One region of the Ancylobacter sp. FA202 genome, then DNA from elsewhere that is predicted to be linked to it. Evidence: riboswitches for the same ligand, from Rfam matches in the RefSeq annotation. Region 1 holds a riboswitch; each other region holds the start of a gene.
The links. A riboswitch is a leader RNA that binds a small molecule or an ion and turns the genes downstream of it on or off. The one in region 1 is predicted to bind thiamine pyrophosphate.

Region 1 (7,446 bases):
TTCTGAAGGATCACCGACCATGGATCTCAGACTCAAGGGACTGCGCGCCGTCGTCACCGGTGGCACCAAGGGCATCGGCCTCGCCATCGCCGAGACGCTGGCGGCCGAGGGCTGCGACGTCGCCGTATGCAGCCGCCATGACGGGGAGGCGCAGGCCACCGCTGCCCGGCTGGCGGAGGCCGGCGTGAAGACGCTCGGCGTCGGGGCCGACGTGTCCGACGGCGCCGCCCTCGCCGGCTTCGTGGAGAAGGCGGCCAGCGCGTTTGGCGGGCTCGACATCGTTGTCGCCAATGTCAGCGCGCTCGCGGTCGGCCATGAGGAGGAGCACTGGAAGAAGGGCTTCGACACCGACCTCATGGGCACGGTGCGTCTCGTCAACGCCGCCATGCCCTATCTCGAACAGAGCGCCGCCGGCTCCATCGTCACCATCTCCTCGGTGTCCGGCCGCGAGATCGACTTCGCCTGCGGCCCCTATGGCGTGTTCAAGGCGGCGCTGATCCACTACACGCAGGGCCTCGCCTTCCAGCTGGCGCCGAAGAAGATCCGCGCCAACACCGTCTCCCCGGGCAACACCTATTTCGACGGCGGCATCTGGAACCAGATCAAGGACGGCAACCCCGCTTTGTACGCCGAGGCGCTGGCGCTCAACCCCACGGGCCGCATGGCGACGGCGCAGGAAATCGCCAACGCCGCCGTCTTCCTGGCGAGCCCGGCGGCGAGCTTCATCTATGGCACCAATCTGGTGGTCGATGGCGCCCTGACCCGCGGCGTCCAGTTCTGAGCCCGCCCCTTCCGTCCCGCCCCGGGCGGGACGGAAGCCGCCCCGACCTTGCCTCGCTGATGGAATAAAGCGAGGCTCCCGCGCGAATCGACGCGCATAGGGAGGGACGCATGGCCCGGGTAATTTCGATCGGCGAAGTCATGGTCGAGCTGGCACGCGGCGCCGATGGGCGCTTCGGCCAGTCGGTCGGTGGCGACACCTTCAACACCGCCGTCTATCTCGCCCGCGCCGGCGTCGAGACCGCCTATGCCACCGCGCTCGGCGACGACCCCTATTCCGACGCCATCCGCGCCTCCGCCCAGGGCGAGGGCCTCGACACAAGGCTGATGGCGCGCGTGCCGGGCAGGACCGCCGGGCTCTATCTCATCGACACCGACGCGCAGGGCGAGCGCAGCTTCACCTATTGGCGCGACACCGCCCCGGCGCGCGAGCTGTTCGAGCTGCCGGGCTGGGAAGTGGTGTGCGAGGCGCTGATCGAGGCCGACCTCATCTATCTCTCCGGCATCACCCTCTCGCTCTATTCCAATGCCGGGCTCGGGCGGCTGCTGGCGACGCTGGAATTCGCCCGCGAGCGCGGCACCCGCATCGTCTTCGACGGCAATTTCCGCCCGCGCAACTGGCGCGGCGACGTAGCAAGGGCGCGTGCGGTCTATGCCGAAGCGCTCAAGCGCACCTCCATCGCCCTGCCGACCTTCGAGGATGAGGCAACGCTCTGGGGCGACGGCTCCCCCACCGCCACCGCCGAGCGCCTCGCCACCTTCGGCGTGCAGGAAATCGTGGTGAAGAACGGCGCCGAGGGTGCGCTGGTGGTCAGCGGCGGCACCGCGCAGCTCGTGCCGATTCCCCAGCCGGTGGAGCCCGTCGACACCACAGCGGCGGGCGACAGCTTCAACGCCGCCTATCTCGCCGCCCGCCTTGGCGGCGACGTGCCGGCAGCGGCGGCGCAGGCCGGGCACCATCTGGCGGGCCGCGTCATCCGCCATCGCGGCGCGCTGCTGCCCCGCCACGCCAACGCCTGAGCCGCGTCGGCGCGAAGCACTGCAAACGCTTCTGCGAATGACTTGCAAGTCATTGCAGCTGCTTGCTTTTTCAGACATGAGCGACTAAGCGCTGGGCATCGGGCGCGCGGCGCCATAATGGGTATGCGCCGATGGCTCTCTCCTCACGGATCGCCTTGATCAATGTCGGCATCAGCCTGGTGGTGCTCGGGCTGAAATACGCGGCCTATATGCTCACCGGCAGCGTGGCGCTGTATTCGGACGCGCTGGAGAGCATCGTCAACGTGGCCACCGCCATCACGGCGGTGCTGGCGCTGCGCGTCAGCGCCAAGCCGGCCGATGCCGCCCACCCCTATGGCTATGCCAAGGCTGAGTATTTTTCCGCCGTCATCGTCGGCGTGCTGATCGTCGTCGCCGCCATCACCATCTTCCGCGAGGTCTATCTCGGCTGGCTCGAACCGCACAGCTTCGATGCCTCGCCCAAGGGCCTCGCGGTCAACGCCCTCGCCACCGTCATCAACGGCATCTGGTGCGCGATCCTGATTCGCGAAGGCCGCCGCGCCCGCTCTCCCGCGCTCGCCGCCGATGGCCGGCACCTGCTGACCGATGTGGTCTCCTCGGCCGGCGTGCTGCTCGGCGTCGCGCTGGCGGCGCTCTCGGGCTGGGAGAAGCTCGACCTCGTGCTGGCCGGGCTCGTCGCGCTGAACATCCTGTGGTCAGGCTGGTCGGTGCTGAAGGAGAGCGTCGGCGGGCTGATGGACCAGGCCGTGCCGGCGGAGACGCTGGAGCGCATCCGCCGCCGCATCGCCGCCGAGGCCACCGGCGCCATCGAGGCGCATGACCTGCGTACACGCCAGGCGGGACGCATGATCTTCGTCGACTTCCACCTCGTCGTGCCCGGCGACATGCCGGTCAGCGAGGCGCATGCCATCTGCGACCGCATCGAGGACGCGCTGGAGGCCGAGGTCGCCGATGTGCTCGTCAACATCCATGTCGAGCCGGAAGTGAAGGCCAAGCAGCAGGGCGTGCCGGTACTGTAAAGGTCGCTGCACGCCGGCATCCCCGGGCTTGACCCGGGGATCCACGTCTTTGGGTGAGGAGGAAACCCATAGATGACCGGGCCAAGCCCGGTCATGACGTTGATCTGCTGGCTACAGGCTCACTTCCCGGCCCGCAGCGCTGCCACCAGCTCCGGCGTCGGGTAGGAATCGGCCGGCAGGCCGAGCCGCTGCTGCTCGGTCTTCACCGCCTGCCGTGTCGCCGCGCCGATGATGCCGTCGATCCGCCCGACATGGTGGCCGCGCGCGTTGAGCAGCGTCTGCAGTTCCTTCGCCTGCGCCATGGAGAGCACCGGGATCTTGTCGCCCTGGCCCCGGTTGAACGGCCCCGCCCCGGCGACGCGGGAGGCGAGATAGGCCGCCGAGGTGGCGTAGGTCAGCGAGTTGTTCCACTCGGTGAACACGTCGAAATTCGGGTAGACGAGGAAGGCTGGCCCGGTCCGCCCCATCGGCAGCAGCAGCGAGGCGGGAAGCTGGTCGGCGGGCAGCTGGCCGCCGCCGGCCCGCACCACGCCCATGCGCGCCCATTGCGCGCGGGGAATCTTGATCGACAGGTCCGCCTGGTCCCAGGGCAGGTTAGCCGGCACGCTCACCTCTTCCAGCCAGGGCTGGCCGGCCTTCCAGCCCAGTGCCTTGATGTAGTTGGCCGCCGAGGCCAGCGCGTCGGGCGCCGAGCGGATGAGATCGACCTTTCCATCGCCGTCGAAATCGACGCCGTAGTTCAGATAATGGTCGGGCAGGAACTGGAATTGGCCAAGCTCGCCCGCCCAGGGGCCGCGCATGGTCTGCACGGTCAGGTCGCCCCGGTCGATGATCTTCAGCGCCGCCATCAGCTGGGTGCGGAACATCTCCGCCCGCCGGCAGTCCCAGGCCAGCGAGGCGACCGAGCGAATCGTCTGCTTGTCGCCCATGAAAGCGCCGAAATCGGTCTCCAACCCCCAGAAGGCGACCAGCACCGCGCCCGGCACGCCGAATTGCTGCTCGATCCGGCTGAACAGCTCGGGATTGGCCTGAATCTTCTGGCGCCCCTGCTGGATGCGGTAATTCGCGACCATGCGGTCGGAGAACTGGAAGAAGCTCTGGCCGAACACCTTCTGCCCACGATCGGTGCCGACAATGTCGGGGGCGTAGGTCACGCCGTTGAGCGCGGCCGCGACCGTGCGCGGCGACACGCCTTCCGCCACCGCCTGCTGCTTGAAGCCGGCGAGCCAGGCATCGAAGCCGGCGCCCGTCCGCCCGCAATTGTCCTGGGCGAAGGCCGCAGCAGGCGCGAGCAAACCGAAGGCAAGCGCGCCGGCGATCAACGCGCGGCGGGTCGCAGTGCGGGGCGGAAACGTCGTGCTGGCCATGGGTCCCCCGATATCTCAGGCATCGTTTCGTTGTGATCAGCAATCTACAGGAAATACGGCAGCCGCAGGGTGACGGCTCAGCGCGATTTGACCCGAAGACGACTTTCGTCGAAGATCATGGCGTTCCAAGGGGAGCCCCGCTAGGGGGCTGAGAGAGCGCCGGCCATGCCGCAAGGCAGGGCAACGCGATGACCCTTCGAACCTGATCCGGGTCATGCCGGCGAAGGGATCGGAACCGAATGGCGTCGCCACGCGCGGGCATGCACCCGTGCCTGGCATCGCCATCCTTCCCCAGCGTCACAACACCCGGGTCTCCCCAACCTCTGGTTCTGGAGATCCACCATGCCGACCAAAACTCCCCGCAGCCTTAGCGTCGCCACTGGGCCCATTCCCGGCTCGCGCCGCATCTATGCGGAATGCCCGGCGCGCGGCTTTCGGGTGCCGTTCCGAGAAATCCTGCTGCACCCCTCCGCAAACGAGCCCAACCTCGCGGTCTATGACGCTTCCGGCCCCTATACCGACGCGGACGCCACCATCGACATCACGGCGGGCCTCGCGCGCCCGCGTGACGCCTGGGTGCGCGCGCGTGGTGATATAGAGGTCTATGACGGGCGCGCGGTGAAGCCGGAGGACAATGGCCATGTCCCGGCCGACAAGCTGGTGGCCCCCTTCCCGCTGCGCCACCGCCCGCTGCGGGCAAAGTCCGGCGCGGTGACGCAGATGGCCTATGCCCGCGCCGGCATCGTCACGGCGGAGATGGAATATGTCGCCCTGCGCGAGAACGGCCTGCGCGAGCGGATGCGTGACCTCATCCGCGACGGCGAGGATTTCGGCGCCGCCATTCCCGATGTGGTGACGCCGGAATTCGTGCGCGACGAGGTGGCGCGCGGGCGCGCCGTCATCCCCGCCAACATCAACCATGGCGAATTGGAGCCGATGGCGATCGGCCGCAATTTCCTGGTCAAGATCAACGCCAATATCGGCAATTCCGCCGTCACCTCCTCGGTCGCCGACGAGGTGGACAAGATGGTGTGGGCGATCCGCTGGGGCGCCGATACGGTGATGGACCTCTCGACCGGGCGCAACATCCACAATATCCGCGACTGGATCGTGCGGAACTCACCCGTGCCGATCGGCACCGTGCCGATCTACCAGGCGCTGGAGAAGGTCGGCGGCATTGCCGAGGATCTCAGCTGGGAGGTGTTTCGCGATACGCTGATCGAGCAGGCCGAGCAGGGCGTCGACTATTTCACCATCCATGCCGGGGTGCGCCTGCCCCATGTGCCGCTGACCGCGAATCGGGTGACGGGCATCGTCTCGCGCGGCGGCTCGATCATGGCGAAGTGGTGCCTCGCCCATCACCGCGAGAGTTTCCTTTACGAGCGATTCGCCGAGATCTGCGAGATCATGCGCACCTATGACGTCACCTTCTCGCTCGGCGACGGGCTGCGCCCCGGCTCCATCGCCGACGCCAATGACGCGGCGCAGTTCGCCGAGCTGGAGACGCTGGGCGAGCTGACGCAGATCGCCTGGAAGCACGACTGCCAGGTCATCATCGAGGGCCCCGGCCATGTGCCCATGCACAAGATCAAGGCCAACATGGACAAGCAGCTCGCCACCTGCGGCGAGGCGCCGTTCTACACGCTCGGGCCGCTGACCACCGACATCGCTCCCGGCTATGACCACATCACCAGCGCCATCGGCGCGGCGATGATCGGCTGGTTCGGCACCGCCATGCTCTGCTACGTCACGCCGAAGGAGCATCTGGGCCTGCCCAACCGCGACGACGTGAAAACCGGCGTCATCACCTACAAGATCGCCGCCCACGCCGCCGATCTCGCCAAGGGCCACCCGCTGGCGCGCGCCTGGGACGACGCGCTCTCGCGGGCGCGCTTCGAGTTCCGCTGGCAGGACCAGTTCAGCCTCGCCCTCGACCCCGATACCGCCATGGCCTTCCATGACGAGACGCTGCCGAAGGAGGCGCACAAGCTGGCGCATTTCTGCTCCATGTGCGGGCCGAAATTCTGCTCGATGAAGATCAGCCACGAGATCCGGGACACCGCCCGGCAGGCGGAAGCGGAACAGGGCATGGAGGACATGGCCGAACGCTTCCGCGCCGGCGGCGGCCAGATCTATCGCGACGCGACGGCGGCGGAGTAGGTTTTTCCCGCGCGGCCGGGCCTCTCCGGCCGCGCGCCCTTCAGGAGTATCGCCGCGATGACCTTGCCGCCTCCGGTCCGCCCCGTCGCCGCCGTTCTCGCCCTTGTGGCGCGGGGGGAGGAGATGCTGCTGGTGCGCCGCGCCAATCCGCCCGACCAGGGGCTCTGGGGTTTTCCCGGCGGCCGCATCGAGCCGGGCGAGACCCATCTCGACGCAGCTTTGCGCGAGCTTCACGAGGAAACCGGCATCCATGCCGACATGCCCCGCCTGCTCACCGTGCTTGATTTCATCGAACACGGCCCCGACGGCGCCCTGGCCCATCATTTCGCGATGATCGCCGTGCTGTGCCGCTGGCGCGCGGGCGAGGCGGTGGCCGCCGACGACGCGCTGGAGGCGCGCTGGTTCGACCGTTTGGCCCTCGCCGGGCTCGGCCCCCGCGCCAGCCTCAAGGTTGGGTATCTCGCCGACCTCGCCCTCGCCTTGCCGGGCGAGATCGGCTGAACGGCGCATCGCGCCGCGCAAACGAAAAGGGGGCCCGCAAGGGCCCCCCGTCGAGACGTTGAATTGGCAGGACCGACCGGCGGCCGCGCGGGCCGCCGATGGATCAGGCATGCGCCGTGGCGGTGCTGGTCTTGTCCACCGCCGGCGGCATGGCGGCCGAACGGGCCACATGCGCCTTGAGCGTGCGCGGCAGGACCGCGATCGCCAGGAAGGCCGCGAACAGGTCCATGCCGGCAACCGTGTAGAGCACGGTCGACCAGGTGCCGGTCGCTTCCATCAGCAGGTTGCCGACCGGAACGAACAGCGCGCCGATACCCTTGGCGGTGTAGAGCACGCCGTAGATCTTGCCGATGTGCTTGGTGCCGAAGGCGTCGCCGGCGAGAGCCGAGAACAGCGAGTAGACTTCACCCCAGGCGAGGAACACCACGCCGGAGAGGATGAGGAACGCCCACGGATTGTGGCCGAAGGCGCCGAGCGCGATGATGCCGAGGCCTTCGAGGGTGAAGGCGATGACCATCGTCTTCTCACGACCGATATGGTCCGAGATCCAGCCGAACAGCGGACGCGAGATGCCGTTCATGACGCGGTCGAGCATCAGG
Region 2 (7,446 bases), 410 kb from region 1:
AGGGCACGAAATACCTGCCGAGCTTCCACCGCTCCACCCCGGACACGATCTGGAGCCTCTACGGCCTCACCCCGGAGCAGGCGGCGCAAGGCGGCATGAACGCGCAGATGTTCAACTCCTTCGCCGACGGCACCAAATCCTCCATCGAGATGGCCGCCATCGCCAATGCGGCCGGGCTCACCGCTCCCTCGGACGGGCTGCTGTTCCCGCCCTGCGGCGTCGACGACCTCGCCACCATTCTCCGCCCCCGCGCGGCCGGCGGCATTCTGGAGCATTCCGGCACGGTGGAAACCGTCTCCTCGCTGGAGCGCGACGGCCGCCCGGTGTTCCGCGATCTGCGCTGGGGCGTCTATGTCGTGTTCGAGGCCGATCCCAGCCCGCGCGGCGACTATGCGCGGCGCTGCTTCAAGGAATATGGCGTGGTGACCGATGCCTCCGGCCGCTACACCGCGCTCTACCGCCCCTATCACCTCATCGGGCTGGAACTCGGCGTCAGCGTCGCCTCGGCGGCGCTGCGCCACGAGCCGACCGGGGTGACGGAAGCCTTCAATGCCGATGTGGTGGCGGTCGCCAAGTGCCCCTTGAGAGCCGGCGAGACGCTGGATGGCGAAGGCGGCTTCACCGTCTGGGGCAAGCTCTTCCCCGCCGCCACCTCGCTCGCCAAGGGCGGCCTGCCGATCGGCCTCGCCCACCATGTGACGCTCACCCGCGACATCCCCGAGGGCGAGATCGTCGGCTGGGCCGATGTCGAGGTAAAGGACAGCCCGGCGGTGCGCCTGCGCCGCGAGATGGAGCGCTCTTTCGCGGGCAGCCCGGCCAGCGCGGCGGCGGAGTAGGCTCCCAGCCGTCCGGGATGACGAGCCACCACACCCCTCATGCCCGGGCTTGACCCGGGCACCCAGCGGCCCCGGTGTTCTCACGGAAAAGCCTGGGTCCCCGGGTCAAGCCCGGGGATGAGGGGTGGCGCATGCGTCAAGGCCAGGGACGAGGGCGGCCCCACTGGACATCGCGCCCCGCCTCGCTTATCTCTGCGCCACGGTCTGCAGTTCACCGAGGCGTTGCCGCCCCGCAAGGGGAGCTAAACCTGCTCAGAATCCTGCCCCGCACATGTCCTTGTGCCCGGTCGCAAGACGGTAACCCCGACATTTCCTCGCGAAAGGGCACCAACGAGGATAGGTCATGTCCAGACTCCATCTGGCTTTCGAGGCGCCTGACATTTCGGCGCTCGCCCGCACGCTCCATCAGGGCATCGCCGCGCTCGACCGCCCGCCGGGCCATGTCGAGCTGCTGAACCTGCTGGCGCGCGGCGCCGGCTACCGCAACTTCCAGCATTTGCGCGCGGATGCGCAGGCGCGCGGCCGCCTTGCAGCCGCCCCGCCCGAACCGCCGCCGGTGGCGGACCACGCGCGCTGCGAGAAGGCGCTGCGGCTGTTCGATCCGCAGGGCCGGCTGGTGCGCTGGCCGAAGAAGCGCAACCAGCAGATTCTCTGCCTGTGGGTGCTGTGGGCGCGGATGCCGAGCGGCGAGGTGTTCAACGAGCGGCGGATGAACGAACTGCTGAACGCCGAACACCTGTTCGGCGACTACGCCCTGCTGCGTCGGGAAATGGTGGAATTCGGCCTGTTCCGCCGCACGCCGGACGGCAGCGAATATGCCCGCATCGAGCGCGAGCCGCCGCCGGACATGGCCAAGCTCGCCGCCCTGCTGCGCCAGCGCCGCCTCGCCGCCGGGGCTGAGGCCCCTCGCCTCCCTCATGCCCGGGCTTGACCCGGGCACCCCGGGCGTCGACCCGGCGTGATCGTCGGGCCGAGGCGTCATCCCGGCCGCAGCGAAGCGGAGAGCCGGGATCGCGCGCCATTCCCTCCCTCATGCCCGGGCTTGACCCGGGCACCCAGAAGACGGGGATGGGCTGCGCAAGGCCTGTGTCGCAGGCGCGCGCGGAAAAGTCTGGGTCCCCGGGTCAAGCCCGGGGATGAGGGGTGCGAGGGTGGGATGAGCCCCCTACCGCGTCGCCAGCACCCATTCGCGGGCGCGGGCTTCCGGGTTGTCGTTCAGCAGAATGTCGGTGACGACGGCGAGGCTGTCCGCCCCCGCCTGCCGCACGCCCGGCGCGCGCTCGATGGTGAGGCCACCAATGCCGACCAGCGGCAGGTCGCCGATCCGCGTCTTCCACTGGCGCACCCGCTCCAGCCCCTGCGGCGCCCAGCGCATCTTTTTGAGAATGGTCGGGTAGACCGGGCCGAGCGCGATATAGTCCGGCCCGGCCAGCAGCGCGGCCTCCAGCTCGGCCTCGTCATGGGTGCTGATGCCGAGCTTGAGCCCGGCCCGCCGCATCGCCGGCACATCGGCCTCGGCAAGGTCCTCCTGGCCGAGATGAACGAAGTCGCAACCCAGCTCGATGGCGAGCTTCCAGTAATCATTGACGATCAGCTGGGCGCCGAAGCGGGCGCACACCTCGCGCGCGGTCGCGATCTCGCGGCGCAGCTCGGCCTCGTCCATGTCCTTGGCGCGCAGTTGCACCAGCTTCACCCCCTGCGGCAGCAGGCGCGGCAGCCAGGAGGCGCGGTCGACGATGAGATAGAACGGATCGAGCTTCATCACGCACTCACTGTGAGACTAGGAACCGAGAAGGGCCCGGCCCATGACCGGGGTCGAAGGCGCCGCCATGTCGCGCACCTCCATCGGATCGGCGATCACTGCCTCGCGCCCGGCAGCGATGGCGGCGGCGAAGGCGCGGGCCATGCGGACAGGATCGCCCGCCTTGGCCACCGCCGTGTTCAGCAGCACCGCGTCATAGCCCAGCTCCATCGCCGCCGCCGCATGCGAGGGCAGGCCGACGCCGGCATCCACGACAAGCGGAATGCCGGGGAAATGCGCCCGCATCGAGCGCAGCCCATAGGGATTGTTGAGCCCGCGCCCGGAGCCGATCGGCGCCCCCCAGGGCATCAGCACCTCGCAACCGGCGGAAACCAGCTTTTCCGCCACCACCAGGTCCTCGGTGGTGTAGGGGAACACCTGGAAGCCGTCGCGCGAAAGGATGCGCGCCGCCTCGACCAGGCCGAACACATCAGGCTGCAGCGTGTCATCCTCGCCGATCACCTCCAGCTTCACCCAGGGGGTGCCGAACAGCTCGCGCGCCATTTCCGCCGTGGTCACCGCTTCCTTCACCGTCCGGCAGCCGGCGGTGTTGGGCAGCACCTTGACCCCGAGATCGCGGATCAGCTGCCAGAAGCTCTGGCCGGCCTTCGCCGCCCCCGATTCGCGGCGCAGCGAGACGGTGACGATCTCGGTGCCGCTGGCGCGGATCGCCTCAGCGAGGATCGCCGGCGAGGGATATTGCGCCGTGCCCAGCAGCAGGCGCGAGGTCACATCCGTGCCGTAGAACGTCACCGGGTCGGCCACCGAAGCCGTCGCCTTGTGGGTCATCGCATCCATGAGGACCTCCCTCTCATCCGCCCTGCATCGGGGCGAGAATTTCCACCCGGTCGCCCTCGGCGAGCGGGGTTGCCCCGCGCCGGGCGGCACGGACCATGTCGCCATTCAGCGCCGTCGCCACAATGGCGTCGGCCATTTCAAGCTCGGCCAGCAGGCCTGCCAGCGTGCCGGCAGCGGTGTCGGCCGGCTCACCATTGACGATGATCTTCATCCATCACCTCCGGGAAATACGCCCCGTCAAACGCGACCTCCGCCGCGCGGCGCGCCAGCGCCGGCGCCGCGAGGAAGCCGTGCCGGTAGAGACCGTTGATATAGAGCGTGTTGCCGCGCTTGCGCAGGCGCGGCAGATTGTCGGGAAAGGCCGGGCGCACATCCGCGCCGATCTCGACGATTTCCGCCTCGCCAAAGGCGGGGTGCAGCGCATAGGCCGCGCCGAGCAGCTCCAGCATCGACCGCCCGGTGACGCGGCCGCGCTCGTCATTCTCGATCGAGGTCGCCCCGATCATGAAATGCCCGTCGCCGCGCGGCACGATGTAGACCGGTATGCGCGGGTGCAGCAGCCGGACCGGGCGCTTGAGCGAAATCTCGGTGGAATAGAGCACCAGCATCTCGCCCTTCACGCCGCGCAGGTCGGCCAGCGTGTCGCGCGCCGCCAGCCCGCGGCAGTCGACCACGAGGTCGGCCTCATTGGCCTCACTGCACTGATCGTCCACCTCACTGCACTGATTACCCACCCCTTCAGCTGCGAAGCGGAAGGCAACCTGATACTCCTCGACCAGAAGGCGGGTGAGCGCGGCGAGTGCCTTGCGCGGCTCCAGATGCGCCTCGGTGGGGAAGAACAGCCCCTGGTCGAAGCGCCCTTCGAGGTCCGGCTCCAGCGCGCCAATACGGGCGCCGTCGACCCACTCAAACGCCTCGGTGCGGCGGGAAAACCGTTTAAGATCAGGTAGATCGCGCGGCGGCGCCAGCACCAGCGAGCCCTCATTGGGCACATCAGGCACGCTCGCGCGCCAATAGGCGAGCGATTCATGGCCCAGTTCGGCGATGATCGGCTCGGCGCTCTCGCGCTCGCACCAAGGCGCCAGCATGCCGCCGGCATACCAGGAGCAGCCCTGTCCCGAGCCGGATTTGCGTTCGATCACAGTGACTTCCGCGCCGCGCGCGGCAAAGGCGTGGGCGCAGGTGAGCCCGGCGACGCCGGCGCCGACGATCCGCACCCGCATGGCGTTCGCGCCCTGCCAAGGTGTTGTTTTCTCAGTGGATTCAGTCTGCGTGGAAGTCATGCACTCCCTCCCTCCGCCAGTGTCAACTGGATCAGGTTCAAAGGGTCGCCATGCCGCGCAGAACGCGCCGATGGCCTCTCAGCCTCCTGACGAGGCTCCCCCGGACAGTCTGGATATAATCACTCAGCCGGCGAATGTCACCGTCGCTGGCCCAACATTCCCACCATGCCGAGGGGGTCGCGGGGCCTCAGCCGCGACGGGGCAGCGGCACCACATTGTCGGGCACCGGGCGCGTCGCCAGTACGATAGCACGCCGCAAAGCCTCGCGGCTAAAGGGTTTTCCCAGGCGCGGCATCCCGGCCTTGGCATCGGCGGGAAGCTCGGCATAGCCGGTGCCGAGGATCAGCGGCAGGCCCGGCCAGCGCTGGTCGATCACCGCCGCCATCTGCACGCCGGTCATGTCAGGCATGGCCTGGTCGGTCAGCACGACATCAAAGGCGACGCCGGATTCGAGCAGGTCCAGCGCTTCGCGGGCGGACGAGGCCTCGGTCACCGCGCAGCCGAGATCCTCCAGCATGGCGCCGGTGGCCGACAGTACGAGCGGATCGTCGTCAACAACCAGAACGCGCCGCGCCCCTTCCTCGCCATCCGGTACGCCGCCTTCATCCTCGACCGAGGCCGTGGCAGCCGCCCGCGCCACCTCCGCAACCGGCAGATAGATTGTCGCCGTGGTGCCCAATCCGGGCTTGCTCTCCAGCACCAGCCTTCCATCCGACTGCGCGGCAAGGCCGTGCACCATGGCGAGGCCGAGCCCGGTGCCCTTGCCTACTCCCTTGGTGGTGAAGAACGGTTCGGCGGCGCGCGCCAGCGTCTCCGCGTCCATGCCGCTGCCACTATCGCCAATCGAAAGGCAGAAATAATGGCCGGGCCTCAGCCCGCCGGGTTCCGCCACCGCGTTGGACCCGGGCGCGGGGACGACTTCGTCGCGCGCGGCGATGGTGATCACTCCACCCTCCGGCATCGCGTCCCGCGCGTTCACCGCAAGATTCAACAAGGCAAGTTCAAGCTGGTTGGCATCCACCCGCGCCAAAGGCAATCCGAGCGGAAAACGGGTTTCAATCCGGACACTTGGACCGATCGAGCGGCGCATCATCTCGGCCATGCCGAGCACCAGCTCGGGCACATCGACCGCCGCAGGCTTCAGGTCCTGACGTCGCGCGAAGGCCAGCATGCGCTGGGTGAGCGCGGCACCGCGCTGGGCGGCCTGCATCGCATTGCCGAGCAATGAACGCAGCCGCGCATCCTCCGGCGCGCGCTTGGCGGCGAGCTCGAGATTGCCGAGAACAACGGCGAGGAGATTGTTGAAATCATGCGCGATGCCGCCGGTGAGCTGGCCGACGGCCTCCAGTTTCTGCGCCTGGCGCAGGGCGTCCTCGGTCGCGCGGCGCTCAGTTACGTCGACAAGGCCGCACAGAGTGTTCTTGAGAGTGCCGTCGGCGTCACGTTCCGCAACGGCGGAAAGCACGCAGTCGAGCACGCGCCCGTCCTTGGCGATGAGCCTGTACTCCGCTTCCCGCAATTCGCCGGTGTCGAGCAGGCGCGGCCAATGCTCCTCGGTGCGGCGACGCGCCGAATCGGCGGTCATGAAATCAGTCAATGGCCGCCCTATTACCTCCTCGCGCGCGTAACCAAGCAGGCTAAGCCAGCGGTCACTCACCTGAGCGATGCAGCCATCCGGCCCAAGCGAGTGCAGCGGCAGCGGCGTGCGGCGATAGAGGTTGCGGTAACGTTCCTCGCTCTCGCGCCACACCCCGGCCTCTCGGTCGGCCAGCACCGCGACCCGGCGGTCATAGGCGGCGGCGAGCAAGAGGGCGATGAAGATGGCGAAGGTCGCGGCCGTGACCACGGCGACAAGCGCGGCATTGCCGATCCCACCCGCCATTGCGGCGCTGGCCGCCTGGGCGGAGTCATGGACATCGCCATGGCCGGTGAATGTCACGCCTAGCATCGCCACGTAGTGCATTCCGGCGATACCAAAGCCGAGCGCCAGCGCGGCGATGGCGCGCTGAAAAACCGAATGATTTCGGAATGCTAGCCAGATCGCGACGGTTGAGGCAGAGATGGCGAGGACAATGGCGGCGCCGACATGAATCATGTCGAAGGCCATCGCGCCAGGCATCCGCATCGCTGCGATGCCGGTATAGTGCATGCCGACAATGCCGAGGCCCATGAAGATTCCGCTGAGCAGAATCCCCTCGAACCCGACCGCTGGACGGCTTGCCGCGAACAGTGCCACGGCAGTGGCGAACACAGCCAGCAACAGAGAGACGAGCGTCAGCGCGACGCTGTAAGACACCTCCATGCCGACATGAAGTGCCAGCATGGCGATGAAATGCATCGCCCAGATCCCGCCACCGAGCACTACCGCCGCCGCGGACAGCCACACCAGCCGCGCAGCACCCGCGCGTGTCGCGCGTCCCGCAAGATCAAGCGCGGTATAGGACGCCGCGACGGCGATCAGGATCGACAGCGCCACGAGCGCGCCATTGTGGCTCCCGATGATGTTCATGATCGCCGATTATGTCTCACCTTACGCGCAACGCGCACCGTTCGCGCCCGCGAGACCGCCACGTTGTCTCCCGTAGGGTAACACGGCCGCGATTTGCACGCCGTTCAGAGATAACCCAAGAACCACAGAATAAGAATGATCGGCAACGGAATACCAAGCATCCAGAGAGCGCCACCCTTAAGCATGAATAACTCCTTGTGATTGTAGCAAGGGAACACG
Region 3 (7,446 bases), 4.1 Mb from region 1:
TTGCCGTGAAAATAAGCCGAAACCCAGGGATGTTGCGACGCCAGCATGGTCTCGATCGGACCGACGGCGATGACCTTGCCATCGGCGAGTGCCGCGATGCGATCGCACACCGTGTGCAGGCTGTCCAGATCGTGAGTTACCATGAATACCGTCAACCCCAAAGTCTGCTGGAGGGTTGCAATCAATTCGTCGAATTCGCCGGCACCGATCGGGTCGAGGCCCGAGGTCGGCTCGTCGAGGAACAGGATTTCAGGGTCCAGCGCCAGGGCGCGGGCCAGCGCCACACGCTTGATCATGCCGCCGGAAAGCTCGGACGGCGCCTTTTCGGAGACATCAGGGGCGAGGCCGACCATCTCCAGCTTAGCGATGGTGAGTTCGTCCATCAGCCCCTGCGACAGGTCGAGATATTCGCGCATCGGGAACTGGATGTTCTGCCGCACGCTCAGCGAGGAGAACAGCGCGCCCTGCTGGAACAGCACGCCCCAGCGCTGCTCAAGCGCCCGCCGGCCGGCATAGGTAAGATCGTCGAGGTCCTGGCCGAACACCGCCACCGTGCCGGCGCGCTTGGGCACCAGCCCAAGTATGGTGCGGGTCAGCACCGATTTGCCGCCGCCCGAGGCGCCGACGAAGCCGAGGATCTCGCCGCGCTTCACGTCGAGCGAGAGGCCCTTGAGGATGGTGCGCTCGCCAAACGCCACCACCAGGTCGCGCACATGGATGATCGTCTCGCCGGGAGCGACGTCGGGGACGGCCGCGCCGCTCGTCTGCTGGGTGTCGGTTTCGGCGTGCACGCGCGCCTCACATGTCAATCGCGGCGAAGAACATGGCGAACAGCCCGTCCACCACGATCACCAGGAAGATCGCCTTCACCACCGAGGCGGTGGTGTGGGCGCCGAGGGATTCCGCGCTGCCGCCGACCCGCATGCCCTCCATGCAGGCGATGAGGCCGATGATCGCCGCCATGAACGGCGCCTTTATCATGCCGACCTCGAAAGTGTTGAGGCCGATGGCCTCCTGCAGCCGGGCGATGAAGATCGCCGGTGAAATGCCGCCATAGAGCCAGGCCACCAGCCCGCCGCCGAACAGCGCGCTCATATTGCCGATGAAGGTGAGCAGCGGCACGGCGATGACCAGCGCCACCAGGCGCGGCAGCACCAGCACTTCATTGGGATCGAACCCCATCACCCGCAGCGCGTCGACTTCTTCGCGCATCCGCATGGAGCCGAGTTCCGCCGTGAAGGCGCTGCCCGAGCGGCCGGCCACCATGATCGAGACGATCAGCACGCCGAGTTCGCGCAGGGTGAGAATGCCCACCATGTCGACGACATAGGTGGTGGCGCCGAACTTGCGGAAATGGAAGATGCCCTGCTGGGCGATGATGCAGCCGATCAGGAAGGTGATCAGCGCCACGATCGGCACCGCCCGCAGGCCGGCCCGCTCCAGATGATAGATCATCGAGGTAAAGCGGAAAGTGTGCGGGCGCACCAGCACGCGCAGGAACGCCGCCACCACCGCCCCGATGAAGGAAAGCAGCCCCAGAGCGTCATCGGCCATCGACACCGTGGTCTTGCCGACCAGCTGGAGAGCGCCCAGCATCGGGTTCACATGGCGCAGGCGCGGCGGATTCTGGTGGCTGCCCTTGACGATATCGTCCAACAGCGGGCGGAAGCGGCGCTCCAGCCCGACGATCTGGAAGCGGATATTGGCCTTGTCGAGGGATTGCAGCAGCCGGTCGAGCACCACGGCGCCGAGCGTGTCGAAGCTGCGCACACCGGAAAGGTCGATCCGCGCCGTCTCGCTGGTTCCGCTGCCGACTTCCGCCAGCGCGGCATCGACGCTGCCTTCGAGCGCGCGCCCCTGCCCGGCCACCCAGCGGCCATTGCCCACGAACACGAGTTCGCGGCCATTGCGGACGGTGGCCAGAAGCGGCGCTTCAGCAGCTCCCAAAATGACCTCTCCTGCGGGCATGACACGACCAGCGGCCGCGACACCGAGACGAATTCGCAATGCTCTACTTAGCGGTAGCACCTGCGGCCGTCGAGAGAGCCGCCCGGCGAATCACGGCGATGACACCCCGGGAACGGCGTAATCGCCGCGAGTGTGCTTTCAATGCGACGCCCCGCCGGGCGCGGCCGGCCTTATGCTGGGAGCGCGATTCCTCCTGCTCCCGGCGATAGGGCCATGACCGATCTCCTCATCACTGCCGAACGCTTCCCGATCCGTGGCCGGTTCACCATCGCCCGCGGATCAAAGACCGAGGCCGCCGTCGTCACCGTCGAGCTGCGCGACGGCGCCCATGTCGGACGCGGCGAGTGCGTGCCCTATGGACGCTATGGCGAGAGCGTCGAAGGGGTGGTCGACCAGCTCGCCGCGCTGCAAAAGCTGATTGCCGAGGGCCTGCGGCGCGAGGATTTGATGACGGTCCTGCCGCCCGGGGCGGCGCGCAACGCGCTCGACTGCGCGATGTGGGACATCGACGCCAAACGGGCCGAAATGCGCGTTTATGAGATGGCCGGCCTGCCGGCGCCGCAGCCGGTCGTCACCGCCTACACGCTCAGCCTCGACACGCCGGAAGCCATGGCGCAGGCGGCCCGCGAGTCCGGGCACGACCTGCTCAAACTCAAGCTCGGCACCGAGGGCGACCTCGCCCGCCTCACCGCGATCCGCGCGGCGGTGCCGCAGGCGCGGCTGATCGTCGACGCCAATGAGGGCTGGACGGCGGAGAATCTGGAGGCGCATCTGGCCGCCTGCGCCGAAGTCGGGGTCGAACTGGTCGAGCAGCCCCTGCCTGCCGCCGACGACGCAGCGCTGGCGCAGATCGCCCGCCCGGTGCCGGTCTGCGCCGATGAGAGCGCGCACGGGCTCGACAGCCTCGACGCGCTGGCCGGACGCTATGATGCGCTCAACATCAAGCTCGACAAGACCGGCGGGCTGACCGAGGCGATCCTGCTCGCCCGCGCGGCCCAGGCAGCCGGGCTCGACATCATGGTCGGCTGCATGGTCGGCACCTCGCTGGCCATGGCGCCGGCGCTGCTTCTGGCGCCGCTGGCGCGCTTCGTCGATCTCGACGGCCCGCTTCTGCTCGCCACCGACCGCGACCCGGCGCTGCGCTATGAGGGCAGCCGCGTCTACCCGCCGGAGCCCGCGCTGTGGGGCTGACGCAGCCGCCCGGCGAGGAGCGCGCCCAGCGTGCCCAGCCCCGCCAGCCCGCTTGAGGCGAGGAACGCCGCCGGACCGTAGGCCTGCCACAGCGGCCCGGCGGCCAGTGTCGCGCCCGCCATGGCGATCGCCGTCGCCCAGGCCGCGAGCGCCTGCACGCTCGCCCCGCGCCCCGGCGGCGCATGCCGGGCGACGAGTTCCACAGTGCCGAGATAGGTGCAGCCGAAGGTGAAGGCGTGCAGCGGCTGCAGCAGTAGAAGCAGCAGCAGCGGCGGGTCGAGCGCCATCACCCCGAAGCGCAGCACCCCGGCGAGGCCGCCGATCAGCAGCAGCTTTTCCGGCCCCAGCCGCCTCGTCACCCGTGTGCCGTAATGGAACAGCACCACCTCCGCCAGCACGCCGAGCGACCAGAGCAGGCCGATGAGCGTGCTGGACAGGCCCTTGCCCTGCCACATCAGCGAAGCGAAGGCGTAGAGCACGGCATGCGAGCCCTGCACCAGCGCCGCCGCCGCCATGCCGACGAACAGCACCGGCGCGAGACCGGCGAGGACGAAACCGCGGGGACGCGCCGTCTCGTGCGGCGCTGGGCGCACCTCGCGCAGGGTCGCCGCCGCCAGCGCCGCCGCGACGCTCGCCCCGGCGATGAGCCAGATCACCGTATCGGGTGGAACCGCGACGACGAACGCCCCGCCGAGCAGACCGCCGGCCAGCAGGTTTCCGCCGATGAACGCCGCCGATCCCCACAGCCGCACCCGGCCATAGTCGATCAGCCCCTCGCGCCGGCGCGCCACCGCATAGGCGTCGAGCACCGGCAGGCTCGGCTGCCAGAACACGGCGGCAAGGCCCAGCCCGATCAGGATGAAGGTGGCGCTCGGGGCGAAGGCGATGCCGGCAAAGCACAGGGCGGTGGCGGCGGCATAGACGATGAGCGCGGCACGCGGGCGGCCGGTGCGATCGGCCAGCAGGCCGCCCAGCGGCATGGTGACGAGCCGCACCACCTGCGGCACGGCCAGCGCCAGCGCGATCATCGACGCATCGAAGCCGCGCCCTTCCAGCCAGACCGGGAAGAACGGCATGAACACGCCGATGCCGAAGAACAGCCCGGCATAGACGGCGGCGATGGCGTGGCGGGGGGCGATGAGGGGCACGAGGCGGCTCGCAGGAAAGGCCGCCTCGCTTAGCAGGCCGCGCCGCGAGGCGCGAGAGCCATCAACCCGTGCTCACCACCACGCGTGGAAGTGGTGCACCGGCCCATGGCCCTGGCCGATGACGAGTTCTTCCGAGCGCGCCAGCGCCTGGGTCAGATAGTCCTTCGCCGCCGCCACCGCCGCGCGCAGCGGCAGTCCCTTGGCCAGCCCGGCGGTGATGGCGGAGGAGAGCGTGCAGCCGGTGCCATGGGTGTTGCGGGTGACGATGCGCGTCGCGGAAAGTTCCAGGAAGCCGTCTTCGTCCAGCAGAACGTCGATGCTGTCCGGCCCCTCGCCATGCCCGCCCTTGATCAACACCGCGCGCGGCCCCATCGCCAGCAGGAGTTGCGCCTGCGCCCTTACGCTGGCGAGGTCCTGCGCCGGCGCCGAGTCGAGCAGGGCGGCGGCTTCCGGCAGGTTGGGCGTAATCAGCAGCGCCTGAGGCAGCAATTCGCGGCGCAGCGTCTCGATCGCCTCCGGCACCAGCAGCCGGTCGCCCGAGGCCGCGATCATGACAGGATCGAGCACGACCGTCGCCATGCCGTGGCGCTTGAGGCCCGATGCCACCGCAAGGATCGCCTCGGGGCGCGAGAGCATGCCGATCTTCACCGCATTGACCGCGAGATCGGACAGCACGGCGTCGATCTGCGCGGCGATGAAGGCGGCTGGCACGTCGTGAATGCCGGTGACGCCGCGCGTGTTCTGGGCGGTGAGCGCGGTGATGACGCTGGCGCCATAGACGCCGAGCGCGGAAAAGGTCTTGAGATCGGCCTGGATGCCGGCGCCGCCGCCGCTGTCCGAGCCTGCCATCGTCACCGCGATCGGTGTGGAGCCTGCCATGCTACGCCTCCCCTCGCCGCGCGGGAGGCGGAGGCGTCGCGACGGGGAAAGCCGCCCCGAGCGCGCGCGATCCGTTCCCTCCGCCGGCATGACCCGGATCAGGTTCGTGGGTTGGCAGCGTGCCTCGCGGCCCGCCTTCACCTCTCAGCCCGCCGCGCCACCGCGCCTTGGGCACCCCAACGTGATCGTCCTCGCGAGATAGGCGAGGACGCGCGCCCGCGCAAGCGCCCCCCGCACTGGGGGTTGCGCCCTCCCCGCGCTTCTGGTTCCTATCGGCCTCCCGACCCAAGCCGGAAGACCGCGATGGTTCCCTTCTTCATGCAGATCAAATGCCAGCTCGGCCGCGCCTATGAAGTGGCGAACGCCATCGCCGACGCAGAGATCGCCTCCGAGATTTATTCCACCGCTGGCGAGTTCGACCTGCTGGTGAAGTTCTACGTGCCTGAGGGCACGGATATCGGCCATTTCGTCAATGAGAAGGTGCAGCTGTTCCCGGGCATCCAGGACACCCGCACCCTCATCACCTTCAAGGCGTTCTGAGGCGTCAGGGCGCCGGCGCGGCGGGCGGCGTGGTCGCCGCCTCCTCGCGCGTCCGGTCGATGCCGAGCTGGCGCTCGCGCCAGATGACGAACAGCCCGGCGGCGATGACGATGGCGCCGCCCACCAGCACCAGCAGCGGCGGAATCTCGGCGAACAGGATGAAGCCGAGCAGCAGCGACCACAGCATGGCGGAATAGGCGAAGGGCGCCACCACCGAGGCCGGCGCGTAGCGATAGCTCTCGGTCAGCAGGATCTGGCCGACCCCGCCGATGAAGCCGATCGTCAGCAGCAGCACCCCCTCGCGCCCGCTCGGCAGCACCCAGCCCCAGCCGGCGGTGGCAAGGCCGGCAAGCGCCGCCAACGCCTGGAAATAGAACACGATCGACGCCGTCGTCTCGGTCTGGGTGAGACGGCGCACCTGCACCATCGCCCCGGCGGTGAAGGCGGCAGCCATCAGCGCGTACAGCGCGCCGAACATATGGCCGGGCGTGTCAAACGAGCCGTGCATATGCGGCCACAGCATCACCACCACCCCGCCGAGCCCCACCACCACCGCCGCCCAGCGATAGAGCTGCACCCGCTCGCGCAGCAGCAGCGCCGCCAGCATCACGGTGAGCAGCGGCGCGGCGAAGCCGATGGCGGTGGCGTCCGCCAGCGGAATGCGCGCCAGCGCCGCGAAGCTCAGCCCCATGGCGCAGACGCCGATGGTGCCGCGTGCGACATGGCCGAGTGGATTCGCCGTGCGCACCGCCGCGCCGATCTCGCCGCGCCAGGCAAGCAGCGCCAGCAGCGGAAACAGCGCGAAGAACGAGCGCGAGAAGACGATCTCGCCGGTCGGAACGTGATCCGAGACGATACGGACGAGGGCGGACATGATGGTGAAGAGAAACGTCGCGCCGACCTGCAGCGCGATGCCCTTGAGCGCGTTCATGGGGCCGCCATGGAGCACGGTTCACCCGCCCCGGCAAGAGGCTCTCCAGCCGGCCGAAGGTGTTATTTCACGGGAAGGGGTGCCCTCCCGCCAGCGCGATACCGCCGAACACGATGAGCCCCGCGAGGGCGAGGCAGGCGAGCGCCATCCCCACCCCGCCCGGCGTCGCCGGCGCCCGGTCGGCATAGCTGGCCGCCGGCTTGCTGCCGGTGATCATGGCGCGGATCAGGTTGTCGCGGCCGAACAGCGAATAGGCGAGATTGGCCAGCACATGCAGGCCGATCAGCGCCAGCAGGAACGGGTAGAGCCGCTGATGCCAGCCGGAAGCGCTGCGGATCGTCGCGTCGCTCACGACAGGCGTCATCGGGCCATAGACGATGATGTCGTCGCTGGTGAACAGGCCGGTGAGCCCCTGCGCCGCCACGATCGCCAGCAGCGCCAGCACCATCCAGCCGCCCAGCGGGTTGTGGCCGAGGAAATGCGGCGGCCGGCCCTTGAGCAGGCTCATGGCATAGCGCAGCCCGGCCACCGGGCCGCTGACAAAGCCGGCAAAGCGCGCCGTCGAGCCGCCGACCAGCCCCCAGAGCAGGCGAAAAACCACCACCACCAGAATGGCCAGGCCGTTCCACTGGTGCCAGACCAGCGCCGCGTCGCCCCAGTAGCGGCTGGCGAAGGCGAGCCCGACCAGCGCGGCAAGGCTCCATTTCGCCAGCCGCGTCGGCAGGTCCCACGCCAGCATCGTCACCGGCGTGGATGAGGAAAGGGACGCGCCGGTCAATTCTTCTGCCG
Region 4 (7,446 bases), 2.5 Mb from region 1:
CGTGATGGCGAGCCTCATCATCTTCTTCCCCGTCGCCTCGGCCTTTCATGACGGGCTGGCCCGCACCGAGCAGGGGCTGGTCGATCTGGCCCGGCTCAACGGCGCCGGCATCGTCAAGACGCTGCGCTTCATCCGCATTCCCGCCGCCCTGCCGGCACTGGCCTCCGGGCTGAAGGTCGCCACCGCTGTCGCCCCCATCGGCGCGGTGGTCGGCGAATGGGTCGGCGCCTCGGCGGGGCTCGGCTATCTCATGATCTATTCCAACGCCCGGATGCAGACCGACATGGTCTTCGCCGCGCTCGCCGTGCTGCTGGCGATGGCGCTGATCCTGTTCACGCTGGTCGATCGCGGGCTGACGCGCCTCGTGCCCTGGGCGCCGGAGACCACCGCCGGGAGCGCGCCCGCCTGAGCGGGCGCCTCACCCCATCTTCGGCTTCACCCCATCTTCTCATGCGCATCGGCCTCGCCCAGCACCCAGTAGCCGGCCGCCTTGATCCAGCCGATCGGGACGCCGCGCCGCTCGGTCAGATAGGCTCGCACCGCCCGCGCCACGGCCGCCTCGGCGGCGACCCAGACATACGTTGCCGGCTCCAGCTCGATCGTCTCCAGCGCGGCAATGAACGGTGCGGCCTGCGTCAGCGCGGCCGCCGGGCGATGGATCCAGCGCGCATCGAGCGTCGCCGCCGTGGCGAAACGCTGCTCCTCGATGGCCCCCGTCACCGCGACAAGGCTGGTGAGGCGCGCGCCCGGGGCCGCCTCCTCGATGCGTCGGCCAATGGCGGGCAGCGCCGTCTCATCTCCGATCAGCAGCCAGTGCGCCACCGTGGCGTCCTCGACCACGGCAGAGCCGCGCGGGCCAAGCACGTCGAGCCGGTCGCCCGGTCGGGCCTGCAGCGCCCAGAGCGTGGCGGGCCCGGCCTCGTGCAGCGCGAAGTCGAGGGTGAGTTCGCGCCGCGCCGCATCGAAGCGCCGGGGCGTATAGTCGCGCCGTTCCTCCACGCCGTCCGGCCGGACAAGGACGACCTTCACATGGTCATCCGGCGCGGCGCTGACGAAATCGGCAAGATCATCGCCGCCCAGCACCAGGCGCAGCATGGAAGGCGTCACACGCTCTGTGGAGAGCACGGTGAGGCTGCGGCGCTTCGGCTCGAAGCGCTGGCGGTTCAGTGTGGGGGCAGCGGGGAAAACAGGGCTGGCAACGTTCATCTCAGGTCCTCTCCGGCCATGGACGCACCGGCAGGACAAAGCCGCGCCGATCACGCCCCGAAGGCCGTTCGATCATGCGCGTTGAGTGACGTTAACGCTTACGTGCACGCGCGCGGTTCACCGAGGATGCCGGGCGGCACTCTCAGCATGCACCGCGCTCCGCGTGCAGTGCTGCCTTTTTAGTTTCCTTGCCCGCGCCCCGCAATGGCCCTTCGCTCACGACCGCGCGCGTTTCGTACTCCATCTGTTCCAGCCGCGCGCCGCGTCCTAAGATCAGGGCATGACGATTCGCCTCGCCAATGCGGATGCACGCCGCGTCTTCCTCGCCACGCAGGGCCTCAGCCGCCCGCGCGGCGCGCTGAGCAAGGCCGGGCTGCTCGAACTCATCGAGACGATCGGCTTCGTGCAGGTGGACAGCATCGCCACGGTGGAGCGGGCGCACCATCACATCCTGTTCGCCCGCAACCCGAGCTACAAGCGCGAGCATCTCACCGCCCTGCTGGAGCGCGACGGCGCGCTGTTCGAGCACTGGACGCATGACGCGGCCATCATCCCCACCGCCTTCTTCCCGCAGTGGAAGCATCGCTTCGCCCGGGCGCGGGAGACGCTGGCGGCGCGCTGGCGCTCCTGGCACGAGAACGGCTTCGAGACCTATGTCGAGCATGTGCTGGAGCGGGTGCGCCGTGAAGGCCCGCTGATGGCGCGGGATTTCGAAACCGAAAAGCGGCCGCCCGGCGGCTGGTGGAACTGGCACCCGGAAAAGACCGCGCTGGAATATCACTGGCGCACCGGCGCGCTGGCCATTGCCGGCCGCGACGGATTCCAGAAGCGCTACGACCTCACCGAGCGCGTCATCCCCGCGCCGCACCGCCTGCCCGAAATGACGGGCGAGGCCTTCATCGACTGGGCCTGCACCTCGGCGCTGGAGCGGCTCGGCTTCGCCACCTCAGGCGAGATCGCCGCGTTCTGGGACCTCGTCACGCCGGAGGAGGCGAAAGTCTGGGTCGCCACCAACCGCGACCGGCTGGAGCCGGTGCTGGTCGAGGGCGTGGAAGGAAAGCCCCGCGCCTCGCATGCCTTCGCCGGCTGCGCCGCCCTTTTCGACTCCCTGCCCGCCCCGCCGGCGCGGCTGCGGGTGCTGAGCCCGTTCGACCCGCTGCTGCGCGACCGCGCCCGGGCGGAAAGGCTGTTCGGCTTCAGCTACCGCATCGAGGTGTTCGTGCCGGCGGAAAAGCGCGTCTATGGCTATTACGTCTTCCCGATTCTGGAAGGCGACCGGATGGTGGGGCGCATCGACATGAAGGCGGACCGCAAGGCCGGCACGCTCGATGTGCGCCGGCTCTGGCTGGAGCCTGGTGTGCGCGCTTCCGCCGGGCGGCTCGACGCGCTCGACACTGAGCTCGCCCGCCTCGGCCGTTTCGCCGGGGTGGAGCGCACGGTCTATCTCGATGGCTGGCGGGGGGAGTGAGGAGGCCGCCCCTTCGCCCCTCGAAAGGTCGCTCATCCCACCTTCAAGTCCCCCGTCCCCGCCCGCTCTCCCTCATCCCCGGGCTTGTCCCGGGGACCCAGACTTTCCACCGCGCCACCGGTCACTGGGTGCCCGGGTCAAACCCGGGCATGAGGGCCGCGCAGATGCCGCCCCATTTGCCCCTGCCCGGCCGCTCTGCTAGCCTCAAACCGTCCGAGGGGTGTCCCGCAGGCCGCAAGGCTGAAGGGGCTGAGATGGCAGCCGCCAGACCCTTTGAACCTGATCCGGGTCATGCCGGCGAAGGGACGGAGCGACGGCGGGGCCCTGCAGGACAGGCGTCCGCGCCGGATTTCCCCCGAAAGCTCGCGCCGGGTCTCCAACTGGGAGGAGATCCATGTTCAAGAACCTTGCCGCCCGCACCGGCGGCCTGCTGCTCGCCCTCACGCTCGGCCTCGCGCCAGCCATGGCGGCCGACAAGCTTACCGTCCTGCTCGACTGGTATGTGAACCCCGACCACGCGCCGCTGATCCTCGCGCAGGAGAAAGGCTTCTTCAAAGCCCGTGACCTCGATGTCGAGCTGGTCGCCCCGGCCGACCCTTCCGCCCCGCCGCGCCTCGTCGCCGCCGGCCAGGCCGATATCGCGGTCAGCTACCAGCCGAGCCTTTATCTCCAGGTGAAGGAAGGCCTGCCGCTGGTGCGCTTCGGCACGCTCATCTCTACCCCGCTCACCGCGCTGGTGGTGCTGAAGGATGGGCCGATCAAGACCATCGCCGACTTGAAGGGCAAGACGGTCGGCTATTCCGTCGCCGGGCTGGAGGACGCGCTGCTCGGCACCATGCTGGCGAGCGTCGGGCTGAAGCCCACCGACGTGACGATGATCAACGTCAATTTCGCCCTCTCCCCCGCGCTGGTGGCCGGCAAGGTCGACGCGGTGATCGGCGCCTACCGCAATTTCGAGCTCACCCAGATCCGGCTGGAGGGCAAGGAGGGCCGCGCCTTCTTCCCCGAGGAGCACGGCGTGCCGGTCTTCGACGAGCTGATCTATGTCGCTCACAAGGACAAGCTCGCCGATCCCCGGCTGAAGCGCTTCCTCGCGGCGGTGGAGGACGCCACCATCTACATCCTCAACCATCCGGACGAAGCATGGGGGCTGTTCATCAAGGCCAACCCGAAGCTCGACGACGAGCTGAACCGCACCGCCTGGACCGACACGCTGCGCCGCTTCGCCCACGCCCCGGCCGGACTGGACGCCGGACGCTATGCCCGCTTCGGCGAATTCATGAAGGGCCACGGCCTGATCGACACGGTCGAGCCGGTCGCGGTCTACGCGCCAACCCTGCCCTAGGCGCCTGCGTCCCGCCGTCATCCCCGGGCCGCGCCCGGGGATGATGTTGCTGATGGAACCTTCCGATCGCCGCCCAGCGATGCTAACCGATGCGGGGGCAGCTGGGATGCAGAGGGGCAGGCATGAGCAATGTGCCGTATCACGCAGTGGCAATCGGGATTGGCGCCATCGTCGGCGTTCTTGGTTCCGCCTTTCATGTCGGCGTCGAAAAGCTCACCGCCGCCTGGCCGGCCTATCTCGACACCGGCCTCGGCCTTGACGGCTTCCCCCTCTACGCCGCCGCCGCGCTGGTCGCCGCCGCGATGACGGTCGTCTCGCTCTGGCTGGTCCGGACCTTCGCCCCCGAGGCAAGCGGTTCCGGCGTGCCGGAGATCGAGGGCGCGATGGAAGGGCTGCGCGAGGTGCGCTGGCATCGCGTGCTGCCGGTGAAGTTCGTCGCCGGCCTGCTGTCACTCTCTTCCGGCATGGTGCTGGGACGCGAGGGGCCGACCATCCATATCGGCGCCTCCGTCGCCAAGGCGGCCTCCGATTTGATGAAATGGTCGGGCGAGGACATGCGCGGCCTGCTCGCCGCCGGCGGCGCGGCCGGCCTCGCCGCCGCCTTCAACGCGCCGCTGGCCGCCGTGCTGTTCGTCATCGAGGAGACGCGCCGGCAGTTCCCCTATTCCTCGCGCACCTATATCGCCGTGGTGCTGGCCTCGATCGCCAGCGCCATCGTCACCGAATATCTCACCGGCAGCCGGCCCTATATGCTGCTGGAAGCCGCGACCATCCCCTATGCCTGGCTGCCGGCCTTCGTGGTGCTCGGCGCCATCCTCGGCGTCTGCGGCTTCGTGTTCAACCGCACGCTGGTCTGGTCGCTCGACCATGTGCGCCGGCTCGGCATGCGCTTTTCCTTCTACATCTTCCCTACCATTGTCGGCCTCACGGTCGGCGTGCTGATGTTCGTGCGGCCGGAGGCGACGCAGGGCGGCGAGTTGCTGGCGGTGCAACTGACGCGGGAGAACCTGCCGCTCGCCATGCTGGCCTTCGTGGTACTGCTGCGCTTCGTCATGACCATGGCGAGCTATTCCACCGGGGTGGCCGGCGGCATCTTCGCGCCGATCCTGGCGCTCGCAACCACGATCGGCCTCTGCTACGGCACGACGCTGGAGCTGTTCTTCACCTTGCCGGACCAGGCGCACACCACCTTCGCCATCGCCGCCATGGGCGGGCTGTTCGCCGCCACTATCGGCGCGCCGCTGGTCGGCATGGTGCTGGTGCTCGAACTCACCAGCGCCTATGCGGTGCTGGTGCCGGTGATGATCTCGGCGATCTTCGCGCACATGGTGTTTCTCGCGCTCGGCGGGCGGCCGATCTACGAGATCCTGCTGGAGCGGACACTGGCGATCGAGGCGGAGGCCCGCGCCGCCGCCTCGCGCTGACCCCTCACGCCGCCACCGGCTCCGGCCCGAGAGCGATCAGCCGCGCCGGTCCCTCGCCCTCGCGTGTCAGCACCAGCTGGCGCTCATGCTGCTCGATCAGGGTCGAGCGGTGGCCGATGGAGAGCAGCGCGGCCTGCGGCAGACGGGCGCGCAGCAGGCGGTAGAGCGCGGCCTCGCTGGCCTCATCAAGCGCCGAGGTCGCCTCATCCAGCAGCAGCACGTCCGGCTCGACCAGCAGCGCGCGCGCTACCGCGACACGCTGCTGCTCGCCGCCCGAGAGGAGAGAGGCCCAAGGCGCGCTTTCGTCCAGCCGCGCGGCCAGCGCGGGCAGGCCCACCGCCTCCAGCGCCTCGCGCAGCCGCTCGTCGTCATATTTTTCCAGCGGGTCGGGATAGGCGAGCGCGCCGCGCAGCGTGCCGACCGGGAGATAGGGCCGCTGCGGCAGGGTCAGCACCCGCGCGCCGGGCGCTATCCCCACCTCGCCATGGCCGTGCGGCCAGATGCCGGCGATGGCGCGCAAGAACGTGCTCTTGCCGCTGCCGGAAGGGCCGGAGAGCAGCACCCGCTCGCCGCGCGCCAGATCCAGCGCATTGACTTCCAGCAGCGCACGCCCGTCCGGCAGCCGCACTTCCATGGCGCTGACCGCCAGCGGCGCCGGGCCCTTTGCCGGCACGCGGTGGAAGGCGCTGCGCAGCGCCTCGGCCTGCGTCACCTGCACCGACTTCTCGAAGCCAATGAGACGATCGACCACCGATTTCCACTCCGCCAGCGTCGTATAGGCGTTGATGAAGAAGGAGAACGAGCCCTGCACCTGGCCGAAGGCGGAGGAGGTCTGCATCAGCTGACCAAAAGGGATGGCGCCGGCGAAATAGGCCGGGGCGACGACAACCAGGGGAAAGATCATCGAGAGCTGGCCATAGCCTGAGGTGAACCAGGTCAGCCGCTTCTGCGCGATCATGATGCCCCAGTAATTATGCACCACATGGCTGAAGCGGGCGAGCAGGCGTTCGCGCTCCACCGGCCCGCCCTGCATCAGCGCGATCTGCTCGCCATTCTCGCGCACCCGGACCAGATCGACGCGGTAATTGGCCTCGAAGCGCTGCTGGTCGAAGTTCAGCTTCACCAGCACCCGGCCGATCAGATGGGCGATCAGCGTGCCCAAAGCCGCATAGGCGAAGGCGGCCCAGACGAGATAGCCGGGAATGTGCCAGCTGCTGCCGAACAGGTTGAAGGCGAAATCGCCGGAAAGCCCCCACAGGATGACGGCGAAGGAGGCGAGCGTCATCACCGCGCTCAGCAGCCCGAGAAACAGGCCGATGGTCTGGCTGACATAGGAATTGATGTCCTCGGCGATGCGCTGGTCGGGGTTGTCGGCCTCGTCGCCCTTCAGCCGCATGCGGTAATGGGTCTCATCCGCCAGCCAGGCGGTGAGGTATTTCTCCGTCATCCAGGTGCGCCAGCGTATCTGCAGCCACTGCCGCAGATAGACCTGATAGACCGCGACGCCGATGGCGCAGGCGGCGAAGAAGGCAAACACCCAGAGCTGGTGGACGAAGGTGGCGTAGTCCTTCTCCTGGATCGCGTTGTAGAACACCGCGTTCCACTGGTTGATCAGCACGATCACATAGACCCAGCCCACCTCCAGCGCGATGATCGCCGCCAGCAGCGCGCCGCCGCGCCATTTGTCGTCGCCGCGGAAATAGGGGATCGACAGCCGCCAGACATCGGCGAGCAGGGAGGAAATGGCGCGCAAGGGGGTACTCCGGGCAGAGGTCGCAATCACCTCATCTACGCCGGGCAAAGCTGGCGGGACGGTGGCGGCAACATTACCGTTTGGAGAGACAGGGCGCCATTCCCCGTTACCCCCTGCGCCGAGCGGCAAAAGCAAAGCGCGGACGCTGGGCGCCCGCGCTTCATCACATCGCTAGGGAAGGCGTGAAGGCGCGCCTCAGATGAACTTCTTGCGGATGCGCTGGCTCACCATGTCGAGCAGCGAGACGGTG

Region 2: another riboswitch for thiamine pyrophosphate. It lies ahead of thiO (glycine oxidase ThiO); the one in region 1 lies ahead of thiC (phosphomethylpyrimidine synthase ThiC).
Region 3: another riboswitch for thiamine pyrophosphate. It lies ahead of thiD (bifunctional hydroxymethylpyrimidine kinase/phosphomethylpyrimidine kinase); the one in region 1 lies ahead of thiC (phosphomethylpyrimidine synthase ThiC).
Region 4: another riboswitch for thiamine pyrophosphate. It lies ahead of A3M1_RS0115045 (ABC transporter substrate-binding protein); the one in region 1 lies ahead of thiC (phosphomethylpyrimidine synthase ThiC).

Annotation. Positions count from the first base shown of each region.
Region 1 is NZ_KB904818.1:833,814-841,259, forward strand. Features, by position in the region: gene A3M1_RS0103755 (SDR family NAD(P)-dependent oxidoreductase) at 20-781, shown strand; gene A3M1_RS0103760 (sugar kinase) at 892-1,800, shown strand; gene A3M1_RS0103765 (cation diffusion facilitator family transporter) at 1,932-2,819, shown strand; gene A3M1_RS0103770 (lytic murein transglycosylase) at 2,939-4,186, opposite strand; TPP riboswitch at 4,305-4,432, shown strand; gene thiC (phosphomethylpyrimidine synthase ThiC) at 4,529-6,346, shown strand; gene A3M1_RS0103780 (NUDIX hydrolase) at 6,404-6,847, shown strand; gene oxlT (oxalate/formate MFS antiporter) at 6,951-7,446, opposite strand, start outside.
Region 2 is NZ_KB904818.1:426,570-434,015, forward strand. Features, by position in the region: gene A3M1_RS0101925 (NAD(P)H-dependent oxidoreductase) at 1-836, shown strand, start outside; gene A3M1_RS0101930 (DUF2087 domain-containing protein) at 1,180-1,767, shown strand; gene A3M1_RS0101935 (thiamine phosphate synthase) at 2,002-2,598, opposite strand; gene A3M1_RS0101940 (thiazole synthase) at 2,617-3,435, opposite strand; gene thiS (sulfur carrier protein ThiS) at 3,449-3,646, opposite strand; gene thiO (glycine oxidase ThiO) at 3,624-4,658, opposite strand; TPP riboswitch at 4,710-4,830, opposite strand; gene A3M1_RS0101955 (MHYT domain-containing protein) at 4,906-7,227, opposite strand.
Region 3 is NZ_KB904818.1:4,974,320-4,981,765, forward strand. Features, by position in the region: gene A3M1_RS0123155 (ABC transporter ATP-binding protein) at 1-791, opposite strand, end outside; gene A3M1_RS0123160 (MlaE family lipid ABC transporter permease subunit) at 799-1,947, opposite strand; gene dgcA (N-acetyl-D-Glu racemase DgcA) at 2,182-3,159, shown strand; gene A3M1_RS0123170 (MFS transporter) at 3,129-4,307, opposite strand; gene thiD (bifunctional hydroxymethylpyrimidine kinase/phosphomethylpyrimidine kinase) at 4,380-5,186, opposite strand; TPP riboswitch at 5,245-5,375, opposite strand; gene A3M1_RS0123180 (Lrp/AsnC ligand binding domain-containing protein) at 5,490-5,726, shown strand; gene A3M1_RS0123185 (DMT family transporter) at 5,731-6,657, opposite strand; gene A3M1_RS0123190 (cytochrome b/b6 domain-containing protein) at 6,725-7,435, opposite strand; gene A3M1_RS0123195 (cytochrome c) at 7,432-7,446, opposite strand, start outside.
Region 4 is NZ_KB904818.1:3,312,276-3,319,721, reverse strand. Features, by position in the region: gene A3M1_RS0115060 (ABC transporter permease) at 1-409, shown strand, start outside; gene A3M1_RS0115055 (siderophore-interacting protein) at 436-1,206, opposite strand; gene A3M1_RS0115050 (winged helix-turn-helix domain-containing protein) at 1,487-2,674, shown strand; TPP riboswitch at 2,881-2,997, shown strand; gene A3M1_RS0115045 (ABC transporter substrate-binding protein) at 3,069-4,019, shown strand; gene clcA (H(+)/Cl(-) exchange transporter ClcA) at 4,142-5,443, shown strand; gene A3M1_RS0115035 (ABC transporter ATP-binding protein/permease) at 5,448-7,196, opposite strand; gene phnE (phosphonate ABC transporter, permease protein PhnE) at 7,392-7,446, opposite strand, start outside.